Regions from separate parts of the Mesorhizobium robiniae genome, predicted to be linked through region 1. Evidence: riboswitches for the same ligand, from Rfam matches in the RefSeq annotation. Region 1 holds a riboswitch; the other holds the start of a gene.
What was found. Region 1 has a riboswitch for thiamine pyrophosphate ahead of ABID19_RS01900 (YkoF family thiamine/hydroxymethylpyrimidine-binding protein). Riboswitches for the same ligand answer to the same signal wherever they lie in the genome.

Region 1 (7,720 bases):
CTTGTACTCGATGAGCTTTTCCGTGCCGCGGTGGAGCAGCCCGATATGAGGATCGGCGCGGTCGACGACCTCGCCGTCCAGTTCCAGCACCAGCCGCAGGACGCCGTGAGCAGAGGGATGCTGCGGCCCGAAGTTGAGGGTGAAGTTGCGAACTGCGGCTTCGACCATGACGGTGCTCCGCTGTGCTGGGTTCTTACGGCCGAAGCCAGATACCCTGATCGGCCGTCCGGACCGCCGATCAGGTGCCCGCCGATCAGGTGGTTGTCTGGATGATCAGCGTCAGCGTGCCATCGCCATCGATGTTGGCAGCGACAACCTGCGACGAATCAAGTCCGTTCGCCGCCAGCGCGGTGGCTGCCTGTGGCGACTCATCGATCGAGTTCTGCAACGTAAGCAGATCTTCCACGCTGGTTTGGGTGATCACGGCCTCAGCCTGTGTCTTGAGTTCCGGAGGCAGATCCTCGAGGGCGACGATCGCAATGCCAGTAAAGTTCTGGTCGGTGAAACCCTGATCCGGCAGAGCTTGATCCGGTAGCGCTTGGTCGGGCGGTGTTTGGTCAGGCAGGCTTGGATCGGGCTGGGCTTCCGGGGCCGAGGGTGCGATCTGGGGAAGCTGCGGGTCGGTGGATTGCGCGTAGATCGGCTGCGCCAGCGCCAACCCCGAAAGAGCGGCAATTGTCGTCAACATGCGCATGATCGTTCCTTCCGTTTTCCGTTTTGCTCGAGGGAGGATCACCTGATCACCACTCAACCGCTGTGCCGGATTATGGTTCCCGGTCACAACGGAACAGCTGTTCCTGGAGCGATGGCTGTCTGAACCTGTGGCGCTTGGTTGAAAGATGGGTCGACGCTACGCAACGGAGAATCGATCGATGACCCACAGCCATGTCCCGTCGCCTTGGCGACGGGCGACCTCGGCAGTTACGGTGCCGTCGGGCAGACGGGTCGACGTGAGTGCCAGGTCTCCGCTGACAACAGCCGGGGCCTGGTTTCCGGCAGCAAATTTTCGGCCGGTTGCGGCGATGTCGGCGAAGAGCGCCCGGATCGCTTCCCGGCCAACCGTCAGCTGCGCTTCACCGCTGTCGACGACGGCGTGCGGCTCAAAAAGCGCGGCCATGCCGTCGATGTCTCCCAACCACTGCCGGGAAATCAGCAGGCGCTCCAAATCCTGGGGATCACGCGCCGGCTCACGGCGTGATTCATCTGTCATGGCACGCTCCTCCGGGGCTCTCATGAACTGCGGGTTCCTACGAACTGCAGGGTCTCATGAGTTACAGGCTGCCGCAAAGGTCTTGGCCGCCTGCGCGCTGCCCTTGAGGGATACGTCGTAGGTGGATTCGCCGCCGAGGTTGATGTGAAGGCTACTTCCGGATGCGATCCAGCCCAGCAGAGGATCCTTGGCGCTGGTCCTGAATACCGGCGTTGCGACGCCAAGACTGTCATCGGTGACGCCCCGGCCGACATAAAGCCCCGAGCCCGGACCGCCTGAGATGCCGACCGTCACATAGTTGCCGTCCTTCAGCCATTTCAGGGTCTGGGTCAGGGAAACCTGGATTTCCCCTGATGATTTGACGCAGCTGGCGATGAAATCCCGATCGTCGGTTTCCTTGACGCCATGCGTCAGAACGATCGGACCGCTGGTGTCCACATACCAGCTCTTGCCGGTACTCACTGTCTTCGCCGCATTGGAGTCGTCTGGCGAGGAGCTGTCGTTCGGTGTCGGGGAGACCACCTCGAATTTGAATGCCGTCGGCTTTCGCAGGTCTGGCGAAAGCGTGCAATCGAAGCGGATATTGGACCAGCCGTTGTCGTTCGAGAGGCTGCCCAGACCCGACAAGCGGTTGTCTTGCAGCGTGAGCGGCGGTTCGCTTCTGCTGGCGCTGGCATCGACCGTGCCCAGAAAGAATCGAGCCCGACCCGAGCCTTTTTGCCCCGAACCTTCCTGGAAAGATGTCGCTCCACCCTCGCAGGCCCATACGGCGCGTTGCAGGTCGTTGGAGTTCTTCGACAGATCGGCCGGCAGCATTGGAGCCTCGACAGCGGAAGCGATCGTCGCCGCCGACATTAGAACGATCTGAATCGCTCCCAAGATTGTTCGCTTGACCATGCGCACTTTGGTCCTTCACCTTCACGTTGCGGCAAATGATCCTCGCTATGACGCTACTATCAATTGATATTCTGTACCAAAGCGTTCTGTTCTTCGTTAAATTTCGTTGCAAGACGAGCTGCCGCCCTCGCGAGATGGAGCGGCCTGGCGATCATTCTCTTCGGTCGACATCGCGGTCCGCAATGCGCCATTTGCCGGCGCCGTGCAGGTGGCTGCGGCCGTCGTTGAGGAAGTCGGCGATCCTTGCAGCCGACTTTGCCGAGGCAAAGGTCAGCAGCCGATCGTGGTGGAGGACGGGTTCGCCGTTCTCATTGTCCCAGATCTCGAACCGGCAGCTTGGGTTCGGTATGGCTTCGAAACGGTTCTTCATATCGATGGCTCCGGTCGCTTGGTTGCCTTGGGCGGTCGAGGATGCCAGGGCAGGCGCCTGGGCCATGCCGTGGCGGCGGGCGCGCTTTCGCCGGCGCTGTCGGCAAACAGGAGAAGGTCGGCCCTTGCCCACAGCAGGTAACAGGCAAGCAATGTCAGCGGCGCCGCAACAAGGGCAGGGGAGCCGCCCAACCACACATCGGGCAAGGCGGCGCACATCGACAGCGTCGCCGCAAGCATCCCCGGCAGGCGGCTGGCCAGCACCGCGCTGCGGAACGGATCGGGCCACCCAGTCGGCCACCCGGGCACGCCGGGCCCGAAGGCGGCGCTGCCGAACTTGCCGAGCGCATGCAGCAATCCGGCGGTCGCCGCCAGCACCGGCTGGCCCAGCAGGAACAATGCTACGCCCAGTCCGATCGCGCCGATCCCCGACAGGAAATCGGCGAGGCGGTTAAGCGTGGGATCGGGCACATCGCGCCCGGTCCACGCGCGATGATAGACTTCGCCGCTGCAGAAGAAGACCAACGTCGCCAGCGTCAGCGCCACCGCACTGCTGCTGCCGGCGAAATAGTCGAACAGCGCGGCGGCGCCGCCGGATCCCTGACGGGCGGTGAGCTGGATCGTGACGCCCATCACCAGCCCGAGTGCATTGCCAAGATTGTAGTAGCCGCCAGGACCGGCCATACGCGCCCGGACCGCCGCCGCAAATCGTGAAAGCGCCTCCGCGGTCCGGCCAGAGCCCGCAGTCTTCGGTCTTGCGTCAAGACTCGACGGCTCGAAGGACAAGAGATCGGCGAGCGCCGAGGCTGTGTGCCATTCGGATAGCGCGTCGTCCCGGCGGAATGGCGCGTGATCGTTATCGAGTCGCATCGGATCCTCCGTCATGAAGCCGACGGTTCCGGAGAGCTCGAACCCTCCGGTAATCGGCTTTGATCGACGGACCCAGGTTCTGCGACCCCAGCTTACGGATAGCTTACGGGCGTTTTTGACCACGCTTTAGCAGCGGGCGCGCTCGCACGATGTCGCCTCAGCTAGCTTGCCTTCGGCACGAGGCGCTGCGCCACGTGGTCGGCAATCGTTAGGCTTGAGATCAGCCCGGGGCTCTCGATGCCGAACAATTGATTAGGCTCCTGACGCCGGCGCCGGCGACGATGTAATCGACATGGTCCATGATCAGGCCACCTCAGTCTTGTTGTTATGCCTGATAAGCCGTTCGGGGGTCATGTGCCGGCGACGCGCGTGGACGGCTTCGCGCAGGTTCTCGCGTTCTGCGGCTTCGAAGCTGAAATTCTGCATGTCTGCGTCCATCCGGCAATCCTTGGAAAGGGCTTGACACCCCTACAGGAAACAGCTGCATCAAACAGCATAATGCAAGAGGGGCATACCTGCCGATGCTCCGAAGGCGGCAGGACCTACGTCCCGGCATGCAGGACAGGAGGCATCATGGACGCTCGACCGAATTCTCCCGAAGCTCGCGACATCAGTTACCACATGCACGGCTACACCAATGCCCGCAAGCATGCGGAGGCAGGGCCGCTCGTCATCGAGAAGGGCGACGGCATCTATGTCGAGGATCTCGCCGGCAACCGCTACATCGAGGCGATGGCCGGGCTTTGGAGCGTCGCTGTCGGCTTTTCGGAAAAGCGGCTGGTCGATGCGGCGGTGCGCCAGATGTCCAAGCTGCCTTACTACCACGACTTCGGCTCCAAATCGCATTCGCCGCTGATCGATCTCGCCGAGAGACTGGTGCAGATGGCGCCGGTGCCGATGAGCAAGGCGTATTTCACCAATTCCGGTTCCGAGGCCAACGATACGGCCATGAAGATGATCTGGTACCGGTCGAATGCGCTCGGCCAGCCGGCGCGCAAGAAGATCATCAGCCGCAATCGCGGCTATCACGGCGTCACCATTGCTTCAGCGAGCCTGACCGGCCTGCCCAACAACCACACTTCCTTCGACCTGCCGATCGCCAATGTGCTGCACACGTCGACGCCGCACCATTGGCGCGAGGCGCTGCCGGGCGAAAGCGAAGAGCAGTTTTCAAGCCGGCTTGCCGACGATCTGGAAAGGCTGATCCTGGCCGAGGGACCGGACACCATCGCTGCCTTCTTCGGCGAACCGATCATGGGCGCCGGCGGCGTCATCGTTCCGCCGGCGGGCTATTGGGAGAAGATCCAGACGGTCCTGTCGAAATACGACATCCTGCTCGTCGCCGACGAGGTGATCTGCGGCTTTGGCCGAACCGGCGAGATGTTCGGCTCGCAGACCTTCGGCATCAGGCCCGATATCATGGTGCTGTCGAAGCAGATTTCTTCGTCGTACCTGCCGATCTCGGCCCTGCTGATCAACGAAAAGATTTTTGAGCCGATTGCCGACGAAAGCAATCGCATCGGCACCTTCGGCCACGGCTTCACCGGCGGCGGCCATCCCGTCGCAGCGGCGGTCGCGTTCGAAAACCTGAAGCTGATCGAGGAGCGCGATCTTGTCGGCAATGCGCGCACGGTCGGCGCGCATATGCAGAAACGGTTGCGCAACCTCGCTTCGCACCCGCTTGTCGGCGAGGTACGCGGCGTCGGCCTGATCGCGGCAGTCGAACTGGTCGGCGATAAGGCGAACAAGACCCCGTGGCAGACCGCCGGCGCGCTGGGCGGGCTCGTCAATGGCTTCCTGCAGCAGAACGGCGTCATCTCGCGCAACATGGGCGACGCGCTGGCCTTCTGCCCGCCGCTGATCATCACCGAGCCTCAGGTCGATCAGATGGTCGACGCATTCGAAAGATCGCTCGAAGCCGCCGCCGAACAGGTCGGGTCACAGGGCTGAACAGGCCACCCGAAGGCAGAGGCTGAACGGGCGTTGCGATTGGCACTGGATCGTACTTGAACATCCTTTGCGCCGGTGTTACGTCCACCGATATCGACAGGGGCGCTCCGTATTGCCGGGGCTGAGATGGAAGGTGTCAAGCCTTCGGTCCCTCAAGCTGATCTGGGTAATGCCAGCGGAGCGAGGCGACCATGTTTTCAGGTGCACAGATTTCTCTCTATCCGATGTGCGACGATTTCGTCGGCGTCATCCTCAAAGCTATTTCGGCGATGGATCCTTATCGGCCGAATTTCCGCATCGAGACCGACGACATCTCGACGCTGATCGTCGGCCCGCCCGACCAGCTTTTCCCGGCCATGCGCGATCTGTTCGCATCGGCAGCGGCGAGCGGCGTGCACTGCGTGTTGTCGGCAGCGGTGTCGCGTGGCTGTCCGGGCGAGCCCGACGATCCGATCTGTACGCCGATTTCCGGCAGCAGCCATAATTTGTCCCTGGCCGAGCGCATCGACGCGGCGCGGGCACATGTCGACAGTGCAAAAAAGCTCGGACAAGAAGTCGCCGCGCAGTTCTCGCTCTATCCGCTCGGCGAGGGCCATCACATGGACGAGATCTACGACTGCATCGAGTTTCTCAAGACTTCGGGCGTCTTCGACAGGTCGAAGAATTTCTGCACCAAGCTGAGGGGCGATGCCGGGCCGGTGTTCGCGACGCTGTCGGAAGCCTTCCTTCGCTTCGGCGCGCCGCAAGGCCATGTCGCGCTCGATCTCACCGTGTCGGCGAACAGCCCGAGCCCTCGGTAGGTGTCGATATTCAGCCGGCCCGTAAACGGCCGTTTCCAGACAATGCAAGTTCGCGCTGCCCTGACCCATATCTTCTCCCCGCTTTTCACGGGGAGAAGGTGCCGACGGGCGGATGAGGGCAGCGCCGATTGACAGTAACTAAAGCGCCGCAAACACGCTTTTCACCGCATCGGCCGTCTTGGAGACGACGATGTCGGCCTCTTCACGCGTCAGGCAGAGCGGCGGCGCGAAGCCCAGAATGTCGCCCTGCGGCATGGCGCGACCGATGACGCCGCTTGTGGCAAGAGCGGTCGCGACCTGCGGCCCGATCTTCTGCGAGGCGTCGAAGAATACGCGGTCGTCCCTGTCGGCGACGAACTCGATTGCCGCCAGCATGCCGTCGCCGCGTACCTCGCCGACGTTTTTGTGGCCGCCGACGGCTTTCGCCAGTTCGGCACGGAAATAGGCGCCGGTCTCGCCGGCGTTGGTCACCAGGTCCATCTCGTCGATCAGCTCAAGGTTGGCGACACCAGCGGCAACGCAGATCGGGTGCGCCGAATAGGTCCAGCCGTGGCCGAGCGAGCCGAGCTTGTCGGAGCCCTGCACCAGCACCTGCCAGACCTTGTCCGCGACGATGACGCCCGACAGCGGCGCATAGGCCGAGGTTAGGCCCTTGGCGATGGTGATCAGGTCGGGCTTGATGCCGTAATGGTCGGAGCCGAACATGGTGCCCAGCCGGCCGAAGCCGGTGACCACTTCGTCGGCGACGAGCAGCACGTCGTATTTCTTCAGAACCGCCTGGATTTTTTCCCAATAGAGGGCGGGCGGCGGCACGATGCCGCCGGTGCCGAGGATCGGCTCGCCGATGAAGGCGGCGACCGTGTCCGGGCCTTCGGCCAGGATCATCTCTTCGAGCTTGTCGGCGCAGTATTGCGAGAACTGCTCCTCGCTCATCGAGCGGTCGGCGCGGCGGAAATAGTAGGGCGCCTCGGTGTGCAGGATCGGCGCACGCGGCAGGTCGAAGGCGTTGTGGAACAGGTCGAGCCCGGTTAGCGATCCGGTCATGACGCCGGAGCCGTGATAGCCGCGCCAGCGCGAGATGATCTTCTTCTTCTCCGGCCGGCCGAGCACGTTGTTGTAGTACCAGATCAGCTTGATGTTGGTTTCGTTGGCGTCGGAACCGGAGAGGCCGAAATAGACTCTCGACATGCCTTGCGGCGCCCGGTCGATGATCATCTTGGAAAGCGTGATCGACGCCTCGGTGCCGTGGCCGACATAGGCGTGGTAATAGGCGAGGTTCTTGGCTTGCGCGGCGATGGCATCTGATATCTTCTGGCGGCCATAGCCGACATTGACGCAGTAGAGCCCGGCGAAGGCATCGATGCTCTTCTTGCCATTGTTGTCCCAGACGGTGACGCCTTCGCCCCCGGCCATCACCCGGGTCGGGCTCTCGCCGCGCGCGTGGGTGCCCATATGGGTCGAGGGATGGAAGAAGTGGTCGCGGTCCCAGGCGGCGAGTTCGTTAGACTGGTCGAGCATTTTTCTACTCCTAAGGAAAACGTGTCGGGCGCGGCTTAGGCCACATCCAAGCAGAGATATTTGAGATCGGTAAAGGCTTCGAGCCCGTGGCGCGAGCCCTCGCGGC
Region 2 (7,720 bases), on a different contig from region 1:
CCGCGCCCGCTCGCCGCCCGAAAGCTCGCGCACCGGCGTGCGCGCCTGTTCCGGCTTGAACAGGAAATCCTTCATGTAGGAGACGACGTGGCGCTGCTCGCCATTGATGACGAGGTTCTCGCCGCGCCCGTCGGTGAGGTATTGCGCCAGTGTCTCTTGCTGATCGACCGCCTCGCGCTTCTGGTCGAGTGTGGCGATCTCCAGATTGGTGCCGAGCCGCACCGAGCCCGAGTCCGGCTTCAATTCGCCGGTCAGCATCTTCAAGAGCGTCGTCTTGCCGGCGCCGTTCGGCCCGACCAGGCCGACACGGTCGCCGCGCTGGATGCGGGTCGAGAAGCCCTTCACCACGGTGAGGTCGCCAAAACTTTTCTCGATGTTCTTGGCCTCGATGACCAGCTTGCCGGATTCGGCGGCGTCGCTTGCCACCATGGTCGCCGCGCCCTCGGCGCCGCGATGGCCGCGAAAGCGCTGGCGCATGGTCTGCAACTCGCCGAGCCGGCGCATGTTGCGCTTGCGCCTTGCCGTCACACCATAGCGCAGCCAGTGCTCTTCGCGCACGATCTGGCGGCCGAGCTTGTGCTGCTCGCGCTCTTCCTCTTCCAGCACGGTGTCACGCCATTCCTCGAAATGGCCAAAGCCCTTGTCCAGCCGGCGGGTCTGGCCGCGGTCGAGCCAGATGGTGGCGCGCGATACGCGCTCGAGGAAGCGACGGTCGTGCGAGATGACAATCAGCGCCGAAGAGGTGCGGGCAAGCTCCTCCTCCAGCCATTCGATAACCTGGAGGTCAAGATGGTTGGTCGGCTCATCGAGGAGAAGAATGTCGGGCTCCGGCGCCATGACACGGGCAAGGGCGGCGCGCCGCGCTTCGCCGCCAGACAGATCGCCCGGCCGTTCCTCGCCGGACAGGCCAAGGTGCTCCATCAAGTAGGTGGCACGGTAAGGATCGTCAGCGGGTCCGAGCCCCGCCTCGACATAGGCGCGGACGCTGGCGAAACCGTCCATGTCGGGCATTTGCGGCAGGTAGCGCACTGTCGCCGAAGGCTGGCGGAACACCTCGCCATCCTGCGGCTCGATCAATCCCGCAGCGATCTTCAGCAATGTCGACTTGCCCGAACCGTTGCGGCCGACCAAAGCGATCTTGTCGCCCGCCGACGCCGTCAGCTCCGCCCCGTCGAGCAGCGGTGTGCCACCGAAGGTCAGTTTTATCCCGTCGAGATTGAGAAGTGGCGGCGCCATGTCAGCTTTCAGGTAGCGGAAAAGGATGGGCGAGCAACAGCGCGCGGCCGCTGCCCAGCGCGATTTCGAGCCGGCCCTTGACCTCGTTGGAAATGGTCAGCGACGAGCCGAACGCCACTTCGACATGGTTCAGCGGCCATTTGGCGCCGGTAACGGTCAGGCCAGAAAGGTCGGAGAAGCCGAGGATCGAAAACAGCGTGCCGTCGGCGTAGTCGAAGCCGGTCTTTCCGGGAAGCAAGGGAATGCCTTCCTGGGCGCCGCTGGTCAAAAGCACCTCCATGCCTCCCTCAGCCAGTCGGACGCTGAGCGCCAGGTGCAGGAAGGCGTGGTCGGTGCGCTTGCCGCCGAACGCACCGGCGAGCACGAGGCTGGTAGCGCCGCGTTCGAGTGCGGCGGCGATGGCCAGTTCGCCGTCGGTCTTGTCCTTTTCGGCGGGAAAGACCTGGCGGGGCACGGCGGCCAGCACGTCCGGCAAATCCGCCGGCACCGAATCGAAGTCGCCGACCCAGAGTTCGGGCGTCAGGCCAAGCGCCCGGGCGTGGCTCATGCCGGCGTCGGCGGCGATGACACGGGAGCCTTCGACCTGGCGGTCGAGCAGCGGCGTGCGGATAAGATCGCCGCCAAGCAGGATTGTGAATTTGCTCATATGCGTGGCCCTTACCAGCCCTGCTTGCGAAACGGAAGGCCGCGCTCTGGATGCCCGGTAAACTTCCGCTTGCGCAGTACTTGGGGCGGGCCTATGTGTCGAAACGCTCTAACGGGGTGCTGGACGCGATCTTCGCGGACCGGCTGAGAGGCAACGATGCCAACCCGCTGAACCTGATCCGGTTTGTACCGGCGGAGGGATTAGACGTTTCGGACAACCCGACGCCTCAATTCCTTTCAATGCCAACGAAGGAGGCGCCGATGCGCACGCTTTTATACTCTCTTGTTTCGGCAATGCTGCTTGCGGCATCCGTTCTGGCCGGCACCGGGCCGGCATCCGCGCAGGAGAAACTCACCGTCTATACCTATGAGAGCTTCACCGCCGAGTGGGGTCCAGGCCCCGCGGTGAAGAAGGCGTTCGAGGCGGAATGCGGCTGTTCTCTCGAATTCGTCGCGGTCGCCGACGGCGTCGCACTGCTCAACCGCGTCAGACTGGAAGGGGCCGCGACCAAGGCCGATATCGTGCTCGGCCTCGATACCAATCTGACGGTGGAAGCCAAGGCCACGGGCCTGTTTTCGCCGCATGGTGCCGTGATCGACGTCAATGTGCCGGGCGGCTGGAGCGACGATATTTTCGTGCCGTTCGACTATGGTTATTTTGCCTTCGTCTACGACACCGAAAAGCTGAAGACCCCGCCGAAAAGCCTGAAGGAATTGGTCGAGGGCGATGCCGATGAGAAGATCGTCATCCAGGATCCGCGCACCTCGACGCCAGGTCTCGGCCTGCTGCTGTGGGTGAGGTCGGTCTATGGCGACAAGGCGCCGGAAGCCTGGGCCAAGCTCAGGGCAAAGGTGCTCACCGTGACGCCGGGCTGGAGCGAGGCCTATGGCCTATTTACCAAGGGCGAGGCGCCGATGGTGCTGTCCTACACCACCTCGCCGGCCTATCACATGATCGCTGAGAACACCGAACGCTATCAGGCTGCCCCCTTCGAGGAGGGCGAATATCTGCAGATCGAGGTCGCCGGCATCACCACGTCGGGCGCGAAGAACCCGCTGGCGCAAAAGTTCCTGACCTTCATGACCGGGCCGAAATTCCAGAATGTCATCCCCGAGACGAACTGGATGTTCCCGGCCGGGAAAACCGACAAGCCACTCAACCCGGCTTTCGACAAATTGGTCAAGCCCACCAAGACCTTGCTGTTCAGCCCCGAAGAGGTCGCCGCCAACCGCAAGGCCTGGGTCGACGAATGGCTGTCGGTGATGAGCAAGTAGCTTCTGATTGACGATGATCACTCTACGGCGCCCCCCTTTGTCCTGCCCTCTTTGCCACCACTTGGCATCTCCCCCACAAGGGGGGAGATCGGCCGTCATGCCGGCTTTCGCCAATCTCCGACATTGCCGGAATGAGCGGAGCGCTGAACCTGCCAATCTCCCCCCTCGTGGGGGAGATGCCAAGTGGTGGCAAAGAGGGCAGGACAGAGGGGGGCGCGAAGGAACGCAATCCTCGCTAAGAATCTCGAATCTGGTGGTCTAGCGTGCAACGCGCGCCATCATCGGATTCCCGCGTCACAGCCGGCACCCTCGCGCTCGCCGCCATCGCATTGCTGATCGGTGGTGCGTTTGCCGGTCTCGTCGTCGAAGGCGTGCGCGACCCGTCCGGCGCCGCCTTGGCCTTTGATTCCTACCTCTTCCGCATCGCCCGTTTCACCCTGTGGCAGGCGCTTCTCTCGACGCTGCTTTCCGTCGTGCCGGCGTTGTTTGTTGCGCGGGCGCTGTCGAGGCATCCGCGTTTCTTCGGCCGCGGCTTCATCCTGCAGCTCTTCGCCGTGCCGCTTGCGCTGCCGGCTATCGTCGCAGCGCTCGGCATTCTGGCCCTCTATGGCCGTGCCGGCTATTTCGCCGGTGTGCTCAGCGCGATTGGCGGTCAGGGCTGGCCGGGCATCTACGGCCTGTCCGGCATCCTCGTCGCCCATGTCTTCTTCAACCTGCCGCTGGCCACGCGGCTGTTCCTTGAGGCGCTGAGTACCGTGCCGGTCGACCAGTGGCGACTGGCGAGCCAGCTCGGCATGGGCGCCAGACCCGCCTTCCGGCTGATCGAATGGCCGACGCTGCGCGCGGCACTGCCGGGGGTCGCCGGGCTTGTCTTCATGCTTTGCGTCACATCCTTCACCATCGTGCTCACGCTGGGCGGCGGGCCGCGCGCGACGACACTGGAGGTCGCCATCTACCAGGCGCTGCGTTTCGATTTCGATCCCGCCCGCGCCGTCACGCTGACGCTGCTGCAGATCGCGTTGACCTTCGTCGTGGTGCTGGCACTGATGCGGCTTGGCGCCAACACCGTCGGCGATGCCAACCTGCCGGTGGCGCAGCGCCGGTATCTTTCGGCCGGCCTTCCCGAGACCGTGCTGAACACAACATTGATCGTTCTGGCGTTGCTGTTCGTCGCCGGACCGATGGCGGCCACGGTGATGTCGGGCCTTGGCGCCGATCTCGGCCGGCTGGCGGGCGAGAGCGCGGTGCGGCAAGCGACGCTGACCAGCGCCGTGCTCGCTTTGCTGGCGGCGCTGCTTTCAGTCGCGCTGTCGCTGTCGCTCGTCATGGCGCGAAGGGCGCTGGCCTTGAAGCGCAGCGCCGGCGCCAAGACGCTGCTCGAACATGCCACCGATACCGGCGCCGGCTTCGTCCTCGTCGTGCCGCCCATCGTCATCGGCGCCGGCTGGTTCCTGCTCTTGCGTACCGTCAGCGATGTCTTTGCCATCGCTCCTGTCATGGTCGTCACCGTCAATGCGGTGATGGCGATGCCGTTTGCCATCCGCGCCATTCGCCCCGGCTATGATGCGGCAAGCGAACGCCACGAACGGCTCTGTCTGCTGCTTGGCATTTCGGGCTGGAGCCGTTTTTGGCTGGTCGACTGGCCGTCGCTGCGGCGGCCGCTCGCCACCGGTTTCGCCTTTGCCATGGCCTTGTCGCTCGGCGATCTCGGTGTCATTGCCCTGTTTGGCAGCGACGCCCTGCAGACGCTGCCTTATCTCTTGCTGGCGCGCATGGGCAATTACCGTACGATGGACGCCGCAGGCCTGGCGTTGCTGCTCGGCCTGGTCTGTCTCGCGCTTGTCCTGGTCGCGGATCGGCTGGGGCGGGGAGAAAAGATATGACGCTCAACAGCACGGAAAACGGTACGGCTGTGCGGCTGGAAAAGGTCTCGTTCAGCCATAGTGAAACGCCGTTTTTGTTCGATGTCGAATTCGCTGCCTCGAAGATTACCGCGATCATGGGGCCGAGCGGCTCGGGAAAATCGACGCTGCTCAATCTGGTGGCGGGCTTCGAGACGCCGCGATCGGGTCGTGTGCTGATCGGTGGCGCCGATGTCGGCGCCAAACCACCATCGACACGACCCGTATCGATGGTGTTCCAGGAAAACAATCTCTTTGCGCATCTTTCGGTCGAACGAAATGTCGGTCTTGGCCGCTCGCCGACACTCAGGCTGACCGAAGCCGACCGCGCGGCAATCGCCGAGGCGCTCAAGCGCGTCGGCCTTGCCGGCAAGGAACAGCGTCTGCCCCGCGAGCTCTCCGGTGGCGAGCGGCAGCGCGTCGCGCTCGCCCGCGTGCTGGTGCGCAACCGGCCGGTGCTTTTGCTCGACGAACCGTTCGCTTCGCTCGGGCCGGCCTTGCGCGACGACATGCTCGATCTGGTAGCCAGCGTCCATGCGGAGCGGCGCATGACGGTGCTGTTCGTCACGCATCAGCCGGAAGACGCGCACCGTATCGGCCAGGACATGGTGTTCCTGGACAATGGCACGGTTGCCGCAACCGGGGCTGTCGCCGATTTTTTCACCAAGGCTGGACCGGAAGCCTTCAGGCGCTATATCGGTGCAGGTTCGTTTGGCGCCGAATCACGAGATATTGCCCGGAAGCGGACATAATTTACGGCCAAACCGGCTTCAGGCGATGTGGCGCTTGCTTGCCATGGTCAAAGTAGTGTGGCTAGGTCCTCCGATACTGGTCCGGCATAGGCTGTGATTTGCCGCTACGTGCCGCGCGTGCTCGTAGACGGGAAGCTGTGGCAGTTGATTTGCGCATGGTCCTTCGGAAATCGATGCCCGATTTTCGGGAGTCATGTGCCGAGACCCGAAAGGAAGCTGTTCTGCCGACTGGCACCGACAGAGTGAAAAGGAAACCGCTGGCGCGCTTCCTCGCGCTGGCCGGCTTTGCCATGGCGCTGGCAAGCTGCCAGATGTTCACGCCTCCGGACGTCCAGGAATCTGGCTTCCAGCCTTCCAGCAAACCGGTCACGGTCGACAACGTCGCCGCCAACAGCAAGCTCGCCGAAATGGCGAAGGCGCAGCACCCGCGCATCCTCGCCACCTATGGCGGCGAATATTCCGATCCCAAGCTCGAGCGTATGGTCGCCAAGGTCGTCGGCAGCCTGACTGTGGTGTCAGCCAATCCGACCCAAACCTACCGTATCACCATCCTCAATTCGCCCAACGTCAACGCTTTCGCGCTGCCGGGCGGCTATCTCTACATCACGCGCGGCCTGTTGGCGTTGGCCAACGATTCGGCCGAACTCGCCGCGGTCATCGCGCATGAGATGGGCCACGTCACTGCAAACCACGGATTGCAGCGCCAGCAGCTCGAAGCCGAGGAAGGGTTTGCAACCAAGGTTGTCTCGGATGTGCTCGGCGACAGCCCGACCGCCAAGGCGGCATTGATCCGCGGCAAGCTGCGGCTTGCCCAGTTCTCGCGCAATCAGGAGCTGGAGGCCGACGGCATCGGCATCAAGTCGATCGGCGAGGCGGGCTTCGATCCCTTTGCCGCCGGCCGATTCCTGCAGTCTATGTCGGCCTACACCGATTTCCGCTCGATCAGCGGCGCCACCGACGCCAGTCTCGACTTCCTGGCGACGCATCCCAACACGCCGCAGCGCATCGATCTGGCGCAGCGCCATGCCCGCCAGTTCGGCGCCCCTGGCGTCGGCACGCGCGACCGTGACCCCTTCCTCGCCGGCATAGACGGCCTGCTCTATGGCGACACGCCGGAGGAAGGTTATGTGCGTGGCGAAACCTTCCTCCATCCGGGGCTCGGCGTGTCGTTCTCGGTGCCCGATGGCTTCATCATCGACAACTCGGCTGCGGCGGTGACGGCAACCGGGCCGGGCGACATAGCGATCCGCTTCGACGGCGTTTCGATCGACAAGAGCCGCTCGCTGACCGACTACATCCGCAGCGGCTGGGTGGCTGGGCTCGATGAAAGCAGCGTGCGCCAGCAAACGATCAACGGCAACGAGGCGGCGACGGCGCATGCCAGCGCCGAGGGCTGGCAGTTCGACATCGCGGTGATCCGAGCCGGCGGCCAGGTCTATCGGCTGTTGACGGCAGCCCCCTCCGCCAGCACCACGCTGGACTCGGTGGCGCGCTCCGTCAGCGGTTCCTTCCGCGTGTTGAGTGCGGCGGAGAAAGCGGCGCTGAAGCCGCTGCATGTCCGCGTCGTCACGGTGCAGCCCGGACAGACCATGGGTTCGCTCGCCGCGCAGATGGTCGGCGTCGACCGCAAGCTCGACCTGTTCCGGGTGCTCAATGCGATGTCGCCCGGTGCTGCCGTTTCGGCCGGCGATAAGGTCAAGATCATCACCGACAGGTAGGGTGTGTCGATATTCAGGTGATGCCGGCCCGCAAACGGCGGTTTCCCGCGCTTCCGGCCTTCGCCGGCCGAAACACTCATGAGCGGTCGCGGGCAGTCAAGGCTACGCTAGGCGGCTGTCGCCAAAAACTCGGGGTTCTGCTTCACCAGCGCCACCTTGAGCTTTTCCATGGCGCGTGCCTCGATCTGGCGGA

Region 2: another riboswitch for thiamine pyrophosphate. It lies ahead of thiB (thiamine ABC transporter substrate binding subunit); the one in region 1 lies ahead of ABID19_RS01900 (YkoF family thiamine/hydroxymethylpyrimidine-binding protein).

Annotation. Positions count from the first base shown of each region.
Region 1 is NZ_JBEPMC010000001.1:396,777-404,496, forward strand. Features, by position in the region: gene ABID19_RS01860 (NADH-quinone oxidoreductase subunit D) at 1-168, opposite strand, end outside; gene ABID19_RS01865 (hypothetical protein) at 254-751, opposite strand; gene ABID19_RS01870 (YybH family protein) at 851-1,210, opposite strand; gene ABID19_RS01875 (hypothetical protein) at 1,265-2,113, opposite strand; gene ABID19_RS01880 (hypothetical protein) at 2,259-2,477, opposite strand; gene ABID19_RS01885 (hypothetical protein) at 2,474-3,346, opposite strand; gene ABID19_RS01890 (hypothetical protein) at 3,650-3,784, opposite strand; gene ABID19_RS01895 (aspartate aminotransferase family protein) at 3,920-5,296, shown strand; TPP riboswitch at 5,385-5,497, shown strand; gene ABID19_RS01900 (YkoF family thiamine/hydroxymethylpyrimidine-binding protein) at 5,488-6,096, shown strand; gene ABID19_RS01905 (aspartate aminotransferase family protein) at 6,235-7,614, opposite strand; gene ABID19_RS01910 (NAD-dependent succinate-semialdehyde dehydrogenase) at 7,650-7,720, opposite strand, start outside.
Region 2 is NZ_JBEPMC010000007.1:194,812-202,531, forward strand. Features, by position in the region: gene ABID19_RS20505 (ABC-F family ATP-binding cassette domain-containing protein) at 1-1,236, opposite strand, end outside; gene ABID19_RS20510 (thiamine diphosphokinase) at 1,238-1,882, opposite strand; TPP riboswitch at 1,985-2,099, shown strand; gene thiB (thiamine ABC transporter substrate binding subunit) at 2,143-3,156, shown strand; gene thiP (thiamine/thiamine pyrophosphate ABC transporter permease) at 3,420-5,039, shown strand; gene thiQ (thiamine ABC transporter ATP-binding protein) at 5,036-5,809, shown strand; gene ABID19_RS20530 (M48 family metalloprotease) at 6,100-7,527, shown strand; gene ABID19_RS20535 (RNA polymerase factor sigma-32) at 7,635-7,720, opposite strand, start outside.